One region of the Salipaludibacillus sp. HK11 genome, then DNA from elsewhere that is predicted to be linked to it. Evidence: riboswitches for the same ligand, from Rfam matches in the RefSeq annotation. Region 1 holds a riboswitch; the other holds the start of a gene.
What was found. A riboswitch is a leader RNA that binds a small molecule or an ion and turns the genes downstream of it on or off. The one in region 1 is predicted to bind cobalamin.

Region 1 (4,775 bases):
ACCACCAACTCTTTGAAACTTCCCTTCATGAAGCAAGGCAACTCTGTCGGTATAAAGTGCCGCAACGTTCAAATCATGCAAGATTGCAAATATCGTTAACCCATGCTCTTTTTGCCATTTTTTCAACAAATCAAGCATGTAGAAAGAATGCTTCACGTCCAAATGATTTGTCGGTTCATCTAATAAAAGAACTTTCGGTTGCTGAGCCAATGCTTTGGCAAGCAGAACTCTTTGTTTTTCACCGCCACTAAGTAGTCGAAATTGTTTATTCCTATAATGATCTACATTAGCTAGTTCCATCACCTCATCAATGATTTCTCTATCAGCTTTCGAAATCGTCTTGAGCACACCTTTTTGAAACGCATAACGACCAAGACTAACAATTTCTTCTACGGTAAAATCAAAGGAAACTTGCGCTTCTTGAGCCAAAACTGCCACTTTTCTCGCTTTTTCAAGGTGAGACAATTTGGATAGCAGTTGACCGTCAATTGTAATTTCTCCTTGTTTGATAGGTAGACCACCTGTTATCAATTTAAACAGCGTCGTTTTTCCACTGCCATTTGGACCAAGCAGTCCAAAGAATTCACCTTTAACAATGTCGAAGTCAACTCCGTCAATAATAGGTTCTTCTGAATAGCCGCCTACGAGATTCTTGACATGGATCATACCGTTACCCCTTCCCAAGCCGATTTCTAATCAATAATAATGCAAAAACAGGTGCCCCAATCAAAGCAGTAATTACACCAATTGGAAGTTCTTTCGGGGCAATAATCATTCGTGAGACTAAATCAGCTATAATTAGAAACCCTCCCCCAACAAGGAACGATAAAGGTAACACATGCCTGTGATTTGGTCCAATGATGAGGCGGACCAAATGAGGGATTACTAACCCAACAAATCCAATGGAACCAGAAACAGCAACAGATGCTCCTGTTAATAAAGATGCTCCAACTAAAATATAGTATTTGCCTCGCTTAACATTCACACCGATATGTTCGGCTGCCTCTTCCCCTAAAGCCAACGCATTTAACTCCCGATAATGGACCAATAGAATAAACATGCCTATGATCATAAACGGAACGATGAGTTGAACGTGACTCCATCCTCTCATACCAACACTTCCGTAGAGCCAATAGATAATTTGCGTCATCGAATCTTGATCACCAAGCGATATCACCAAAGAGATGATTGCACCAATAAAAGAACTCATAATAATTCCTGCTAAAATAATCGTTTCAATCGCAAAGCTTCTGCTGGCAATTCTAACAAGACCAAACACGAGCATCAATGAAATGAAACCACCAATTATTGCTACAATTGGAAGTGTAAAACCGCCTAAACCAACAATCGTCACTTGAAAAAATATTACGATAACAGCTCCTAATGCGGCACCAGATGACACACCAATCGTATAAGGATCTGCGAGTGGGTTTCGAAGCAACCCTTGAAAAGCTGCACCCGCCAAAGCTAATGAAGCTCCTACACAAAAAGCCAATAACACGCGTGGTAAACGAATGTTCCAGATGATTCTATCTTGAACTTCGGGAAAGTCCGAGAGCAATTGCCAGCCAAATACATTGTCAATGATGATGTGGAAGATGGTTGGAACAGGGACTGTCACACTGCTCATAAATAGACCAAAGAGGATTGTACTAAGTACAAATCCTCCACTGAAAACATAAATCCAAAAGATTCGATTACTCAAAAATTTCTGGATAGACCAATTTGGCAAGAGTTTCCACTCCCTCAATTAATCTCGGTCCTGGTCGAATGACCGTATCGTTATCCACATCATGTATTCTTTCATCTTGCACAGCTGGTATGTCCGACCAACCATCACGTGATACCACTTCGTCAATTGGATCTTCCGCAACTCCATGGGTTGTAATAATCACATCAGGACTCAACATGACAATTTCTTCTTCAGTCAGGCTGACCCAACCTTCTTGATCTTCTGCCGCATTAGTTGCTTGAATCACTTCTAACATCTCATGCATAAATGTTCCTTGACCAGCTGTGAAAATATTTGGTGAGGGAGATATTTCGACCCAAACCGTCTTTCTATCTTCTTCAGAAATCTCTTCCGCTTTTTCTTCAATCTCAGCTAATGCGTCTTTCATTTCAACAACAATCTCATCCGCACGTGAACTAGTACCTGTAGCGCTACCAAGCATTTTGATCGTGTCATAAGCTTCATCAAATGATTCGCCACCTTCAATTACAAGCACATCGATACCAGATTGCTCATATTGATCCAAAATTTCTGAATGATTCTCGTAATGATATCTTTGAACAAGAGCCATATCAGGCTCCAACGACAATATTAATTCAGGATCCATATCCTGCCCACCTACATTTTGGATATCTTCTGCTTCTGGTGGATAATTACAAAAATCCGACACACCTATTAATCTGTCTCCAGCTCCAAGTTCAAAGACAATTTCCGTGTTACTAGGCAACAATGAAACGATCGTTTCAGGTTCTTCGTCAATTGTCACTTCCCGATCTACTTTATCTGTCAAGGTGATTGGAAATTCTCCACCAGTTACTTCTTCATTTGCTGCTTCGTTCTCTTCGTCCGCCGCATTCTCAATTTCATCATTATTATTTTCTGTTTCATTCGTGACTTCGTCGTTATCGTTCGCTTGATTATTTTCATTTACCTCTTCTTCATTTGTTCCACAAGCCGTCATTAATGCCAACGACAATGTTATTGCTGCACCTAATTGTCCCCATTTAATTCTCTTTTGCATCTTTTTGTTCCTCCTACATTCTTTTTATTACATAATAAAAACGCCATTCCTTTAGGAAAAGCGTTGAATGTAACAGTCACATAGAAATAAGTACCTATCATAATATAGATGACGGTTTGCATTCTAACACGTAGTAGAATTTTCTATGAACATGAAACATCCCTTTCCTCGAAGGTGTTACGAACAACTTGGCAGGTCTCCTGACTTACGCTTCATCGGATCAGCTTCCCTTCCCATGCTTTTATGTAAAAGCACAGTGGGCTTCTTTCAGCTTTCCTAAACGCTCACAGTGGCGGGACCGTGTCGGCTTTTACCGACTTCCCTTTTAACATGAATTCGTCAACGTATCGACGTGAATCATGAACCAAATTGTATCTATGAAATTGGGTTTTATTAATAGATTTAGTATAAATCAGTTTTCAAATAAAGTAAATTTATTTTTAATCTTTTTCAATATGACTAAGTCGAAATTCCTGCTGAAGTGAAAGTAGCCATGCCTTTTAAAATTTTTAGGGAAGATTCCACAATCGGAAAAGCAAGCGCCGCTCCGGTTCCTTCACCTAGACGTAACTCTAAGTCTAATAATGGATTTGCTTGGAGCATTTTCAAAGCTGTTGTGTGTCCTTGTTCTTGAGAGCGATGACTGAATATTAAATAGTCTCTCGCTTCGGGAACTAGCTTCGTTGCTAACAAGGCAGATACCGTGCAAATAAATCCATCAATAATGACAGGCTTTCGTTCAGAAGCTGCTCCTAAAATCGCCCCTGTCATACCAGCAATCTCCAGTCCACCTATTTTAGAAAGAATATCGAGGACATCCTCACGATTTGGTTTTCGATCCTCAAGCGCCTGGGCAATGATCTTTCGTTTCAATACACGCTGTTCAGCTGTGATTCCTGTTCCAATATCAACAATACCTTCCACATTCACTTCGGCTAATGTAGCGATGATTGCACTACTGCTCGTCGTATTCCCGATCCCCATCTCACCTAAGATAATCGAATTTGCACCTTGTTTAATTACTTGTTTTACAATATCGATCCCTACTTCAATTGCCTTTTGCGCCTCTTTCCTTGTCATCGCATCTTCCTTGGCAAAGTTAGCTGTTCCATAGCGAATTTTTTTATTAATAAAACCTGAACCTTCTATATCCGATGCAACACCTATATCAACGATCTCTAACATTGCATCTATTTGTTTTGTTAATACATTTATTGCCGCGCCACCTGCAAGGAAATTCGCCACCATTTGTGTCGTTACTTCTTGAGGAAATGCAGAAACTCCTTCTTTAGCGATACCATGATCGCCCGCAAAAACAATCGAAGCAGGAGGGGATACAGTTGGAAATGTATCTCCAGTTATTTCTGCTAACTGAACCGCTAGTTTCTCTAATCTACCTAAACTTCCTGGTGGCTTCGTTAAATTATTCAGGTGAGCTAGAGTTTGTTTCCCTACTTGTTTATTTGTCGCTGTGATTTTGTTTATTGTTGTTTCCATGCTGCTGTCCCTCTCTAAATATCTCAGTTTTTTTGAAATAAAGCCATTTTATCCTCGATCAATTCCATGTTGAGATGACTCTCAACCAGTTGAGCTAAGTGATGAAAGGATTGTTCTTTCAGTGCTTGAAAAGAAACCCTGTCATTTATTTCAGGAAGGCCTTTGCGTCCTCGTAAATCATTCAATATCACTTCTCTAAATCGATCATTTTCAAATATTCCGTGAAAGTACGTACCAATCGTTCGTCCATCTATACTAATAAACCCGTCTGTGCCTCCGTCTATCAATTGAACAAATCGATCCCCTTGTTCATCAGAAAATTGAGAGACACCCATATGAATTTCATAGCCTGTGACGGCTATCGTTTCACCACGATAGATAATCACACCTTCAGATAAAACAGTGCGTTTCTTATCAGTTAACGTCGTTGATAAATTTCCAATAAGACCTAGACCTTCCACCTTCTCAATTCCTGACTCTATACCATCTGGATCTGCTAACGTTTGACCTAGCATTTGATACCCA
Region 2 (4,775 bases), 1.7 Mb from region 1:
TAGAAAAACTTATTAAATAACGGTTTTATTATCGAAGTATTAGAAGGTTTTTATTTCCCCTTCCACGCTCTATGTCGAACGTCTATAGTAACCACAAAAAGCCATCACTTGATTATAATTCAAAGTGATGGCTTCTATTTTGCATCTTTACTTTTCAATCAATCTATCAGGATCATCCTTTTAAATTTTAACGCTACTTTTTACTTTTTCTCTCATCAAATGTGTTGCCTCAACCATATTTTTTAAAGCAGAAACTGTTTCATCTTCAGTTCTAGTCTTCAACCCACAATCAGGATTAACCCAAAATAAGAATGGAGGCAAGACGCCTAAGGATTCCTCAATTACTTTCGACATTTCTTCCACTTTTGGTATTCTAGGACTATGAATATCATAAACTCCTAAGCCAATACCTTTGTCATAGACATTTGTTTCAAATACTCGAATTAATTTCCCATGACTTTTAGACGTTTCAATTGATATGACATCGGCGTCCATGTCTTTGATAGAATCGATCATTTCATGAAATTCACTGTAACACATATGAGTATGAATTTGAGTCGTATCCTTCACTTTATAGGTTGCAGAACGGAAAGATTCAACAGCCCATTTTAAGTACTCTGCTTGGTTTTCTACCTTTAAAGGCAAGCCTTCTCGTAATGCAGGTTCGTCAACTTGAATCATTTCCACACCTGATTGCTCTAGATGATATATTTCTGATGTGAGTGCTTCAGCGATTTGATCAGCTACTGCTTTAGCTGGAATATCGTTACGTTCAAAAGACCAGTTTAATATCGTTACTGGGCCAGTTAGCATCCCTTTTACAGGTTTATCTGTAAGCGATTGAGCATATGCGCTCTCTCTAACAGTCATCGGTTTATCAAATGTCACATCTGCATAAATAACAGGAGGTTTTACACAACGAGAACCGTAGGACTGAACCCAACCATTTGTTGTTACTGCAAATCCATTCAACTTCTCACCGAAATACTCAACCATATCATTACGCTCAAACTCTCCATGGACAAAGACATCTAATCCTAGTGATTCCTGAATGGTAATCCAGCGTTGAATTTTTTCCTCAACCATACCCTGATACGTTTCTTCTGTTAACTCACCCCTTCGATAAGATGTTCGCGCTTTACGCATATCAAGAGTTTGTGGAAAACTACCAATTGTTGTTGTTGGAAGTATTGGTAATTGCCATTTCTTTTGCTGAATAGTATGCCTTTCTGAAAAAGGTAAGGATCGGTACGATTGAGCAATTTTCCCCTCTCTTTTATCATTCGACCGTTGGTACTTATCTTTAAACAGATCGACCTTCTGTTGATGCTCCTCCCAATCTCGAAGCACTTTATCTTTATCCGTTAATGCTCCTTTAAGTAATCTTAATTCTTCTAGTTTTTCATCAGCAAAAGCTAATCCATTTACCAAGTTATCATTAAGGGCTTTTTCTTTTCCTAACGAAACGGGTGAGTGAAGAAGGCTACAACTAGACTGAAGATGAAGTTGATGATTCGGTAAATATTCTCGAATACCTTTTACAATCGAAAAACTATTATTTAAATCAGTCTTCCAAATATTCTTCCCGTCAATGCATCCTAATGATAATATTTTATCGTTTGGAAACCCAAAATCTTTAATATATTGAACGTGTTTTTCTTTATCGTAAACCATATCCAATCCAATTCCAGCAACAGGTAAATGGACTATTTGTTCATAATGAGAAACAGAATCAAAATATGTTTGAAGTAGTATTTTTGAATTCGGAACAAGATCTGCCAGTTTTTCATAAATATCTTTTACTATTTCAATGTCGTCATCTGTTAAAGAAGTTACAAGATGCGGTTCATCGATTTGAATTAAATCCGCTCCCGCCTCCGTCAATTGACCAATAACTTTAGCATATAACGTTAGCAATATATCTAAGTAATACGAAAATTTTTCTTTTGGATATCCTTTAGAAAGCGATAAAAAGGAATACGGTCCAATGATGACAGGTTTCCCATTTATATTGAGTTCCTCTTTTGCTTCTAGAAAAGCGTTTAGAGGTTTATTCTCTGTTAGCTTTGGTACCCAATCGTTTTCAAATTCCGGAACAATATAGTGATAATTTGTGTTATACCATTTCGTCATCTCGCACGCTTCTGCATTTTTGCTTCCTCTCGCCATCGCAAAGTAAAGGTCTAGCGAATTACTTTCTGCTTGGTGTTTAAATCGATTGGGAATTAGTCCAAACATCGTGGCAGTATCTAACATGTGATCATAATAACTAAAATCACCTACTGGTATAATATCAAGATCCGATTGCTTTAATTTTTTTAAGCGATCTAAACGGATATCTTTCATTTTTACTTGAAAAGTGGATTGATCAAACTCCTTCTTCCAATAAGACTCTAGCGTCCTCTTCCATTCTCTCTCTTCACCGATTCTTGGATATCCTTGTACACTCGTTTTTAATTCCATTAATTACCCTCCTCGTAATTTAAAACATAAAAAAAGATATTCCCACCTTAAGATTAAAGGCGAAAATATCCAAGTAATATGTATGATCGATAAGTATTTAAAAAATACTTCTGAAGACACAGTTAATTACAAATGTCACCAAACGATGCTCTATCTCAGATAGATACACATGATATTTAACACCTCCCTATTTCCCGTAGGTCGACAGTGCTGTCAAAATAGGCAGGTCTCCTGACTTGATCGTAATCATATTCATCACCTTCCCAGATCTCAAAGCAAATCCAGTGGTTAAACGATGAATACTACAATCTTACAGTGGCGGGACCGTTCTGGCTTTTACCAGATTCCCTTTTAATAGATAAATAAGACTCTTGATCTTGATTTATCCAACCTATTTTCTACAGTATGAAATTGTTTGAATCTTAACTAATTTTTAAATGTTTGTCAACCCCAAAATATATTAGGCGTATCAAATCAAAAAACAGGCCATTGATTTTTCTCAGCAATCTCTCTCATCTCTTCACCCGGGTTAACAACGATTGGATGATTTACAAACTCAAGCAACGGTAAATCACTCTCGCTATCCGCATATGCCCAAATACTATCAGCCTTATCTAGGTTAATTGAACTAGAGTTTTGACTCAACCAATCTACAATTAATCTTACTTTCTCTTGCCCATTGACAATTGTTCCAATTTCTCCAGTACATAGACCCTCTTCGTCAAAAATAAGTTCTGTACTTATCACATGGGCATCTAAATTTAATTCTTTTTTAAAAGCAAACAAAAAAGGATGGAGCGCTCCAGATAATAAGACAATTTCATCTCCATCTGCTTGGTGCTGCCGGACTTTATCTACCAATTTATGATGAACTTCGGCAATTCCCTCTTGGACAAGTCTTTCGAAAAAAACTTTTAGTTCCTCGTCTGTTTTTCCTTTAAATGACTTAGCAAATGATTTGAAAAAGGAATGTCTAAATGCTTCTTTTCCCTTAATCATCCGAAGTACGACAGACTTCAGTAAACCTTGTCCAACAATAAGCCACTCTTTTATAGTGAACTCCTTTTTAGCGACTAGAAACATGCTTTTGAATGAGTTTCCTTGATACAGTGTTCCATCAAAATCGACTGTTACAACTGCCATCGATATCACCTCGATACCATTTTAATCTAATCACCTTTAAAAGTATATAATTACATAGTCTTCATATTTTATGTGAAATGAGGTAAATTCGTGAAAATATAGTCATATTATGTCGATATATTTTTATGGAGTCAAATATTAGCTTCTTTCATAATCTCATAAAAGGATTTTTGTGCACGTCGATCCATAAATCTGATTGTTCAAATAAAGTTGCAACTTGAAAAAGTAAATCTTCCTTCCCTCGAGCAGCCATGATTTGAACACCTATTGGTAATCCTTCATTTGTTTCATGAATTGGTAAACTCATGCCTGGTTGCCCTGTTAAATTTGCTAATTGCGTGAAAGGTGTACGTCCAAGACTTTGTTCAATCAATTGATCTAACATTCCTGATTTTAATAAACTTTTCCCAGCACGGAGTTTTGAAACAAGTTGAATTAACATTATTTCTTTCTTTTTCAAATCTAGTTCACCAATTTGTGCCTGTAGCATTGCCGTTGTTGGCGTAATATATAAGTCATACGTCTCATGGAATCTCTCCATTGCAATTGCTGCTTTGTCCCATTCTCGTAATCTCAAGACAAATTCTTCTGCTGATGTCCCTTTTCCTAAGAGTCCTAATAGCCACGTAGTAGGTTCCACATCAGCCATGGTTACATTTCTACCAAGATGCCTACCTATATCAGAAAGATTTGCTGCCACTTCTCCAAAATACAACGTTAAGTAACTCTTAGCAATTTGTTGACCATCTATTGGTGCATCTACTTCTTCTATCTGATGACCTTGTTTTTCTAGGCATTTTACCGCTCGATATACCCCTTCTTGACATTGTCTATCCACGGGAGTTCCTATCGGAGAATTCACAGAAAAAGCAACTCGTAAAGATCGATTAATTGGTTTATTCATAACATCTAAGTAGCTTCCATCAAAATTAGGAGCGCGAAAAGCATTTGTCTTTTCTTCTACAAAGAGTGCGTCCAAACAAGCAGCGCTATCTCTAACTGATTTTGTTATGACAAGTTCTGAAGAAGCTCCTTGCCAAACTCGGCCAGAATTTGGCCCGACAGGTGTCCTACCTCTCGTAGGCTTTAGACCAAATAATCCACAGTATGCTGCTGGTATTCGTATCGATCCACCCCCATCATTTGCTCCTGCTACTGGAACCATTCCT

Region 2: it holds a riboswitch for cobalamin, as region 1 does, so the genes downstream of both, metE (5-methyltetrahydropteroyltriglutamate--homocysteine S-methyltransferase) here and ACM26V_RS21625 (ABC transporter substrate-binding protein) in region 1, are expected to answer to the same signal.

The regions. Positions count from the first base shown of each region.
Region 1 covers NZ_CP181045.1:4,569,038-4,573,812, reverse strand. The annotation lists gene ACM26V_RS21635 (adenosylcobinamide amidohydrolase) at 1-666, opposite strand, end outside; gene ACM26V_RS21630 (FecCD family ABC transporter permease) at 671-1,732, opposite strand; gene ACM26V_RS21625 (ABC transporter substrate-binding protein) at 1,698-2,753, opposite strand; cobalamin riboswitch at 2,926-3,137, opposite strand; gene cobT (nicotinate-nucleotide--dimethylbenzimidazole phosphoribosyltransferase) at 3,213-4,250, opposite strand; gene ACM26V_RS21615 (cobyric acid synthase) at 4,274-4,775, opposite strand, start outside.
Region 2 covers NZ_CP181045.1:1,109,078-1,113,852, reverse strand. The annotation lists gene ACM26V_RS05650 (glutathione peroxidase) at 1-20, shown strand, start outside; gene metE (5-methyltetrahydropteroyltriglutamate--homocysteine S-methyltransferase) at 181-2,463, opposite strand; cobalamin riboswitch at 2,667-2,873, opposite strand; gene ACM26V_RS05640 (HAD family hydrolase) at 2,938-3,606, opposite strand; gene ACM26V_RS05635 (amidase family protein) at 3,755-4,775, opposite strand, start outside.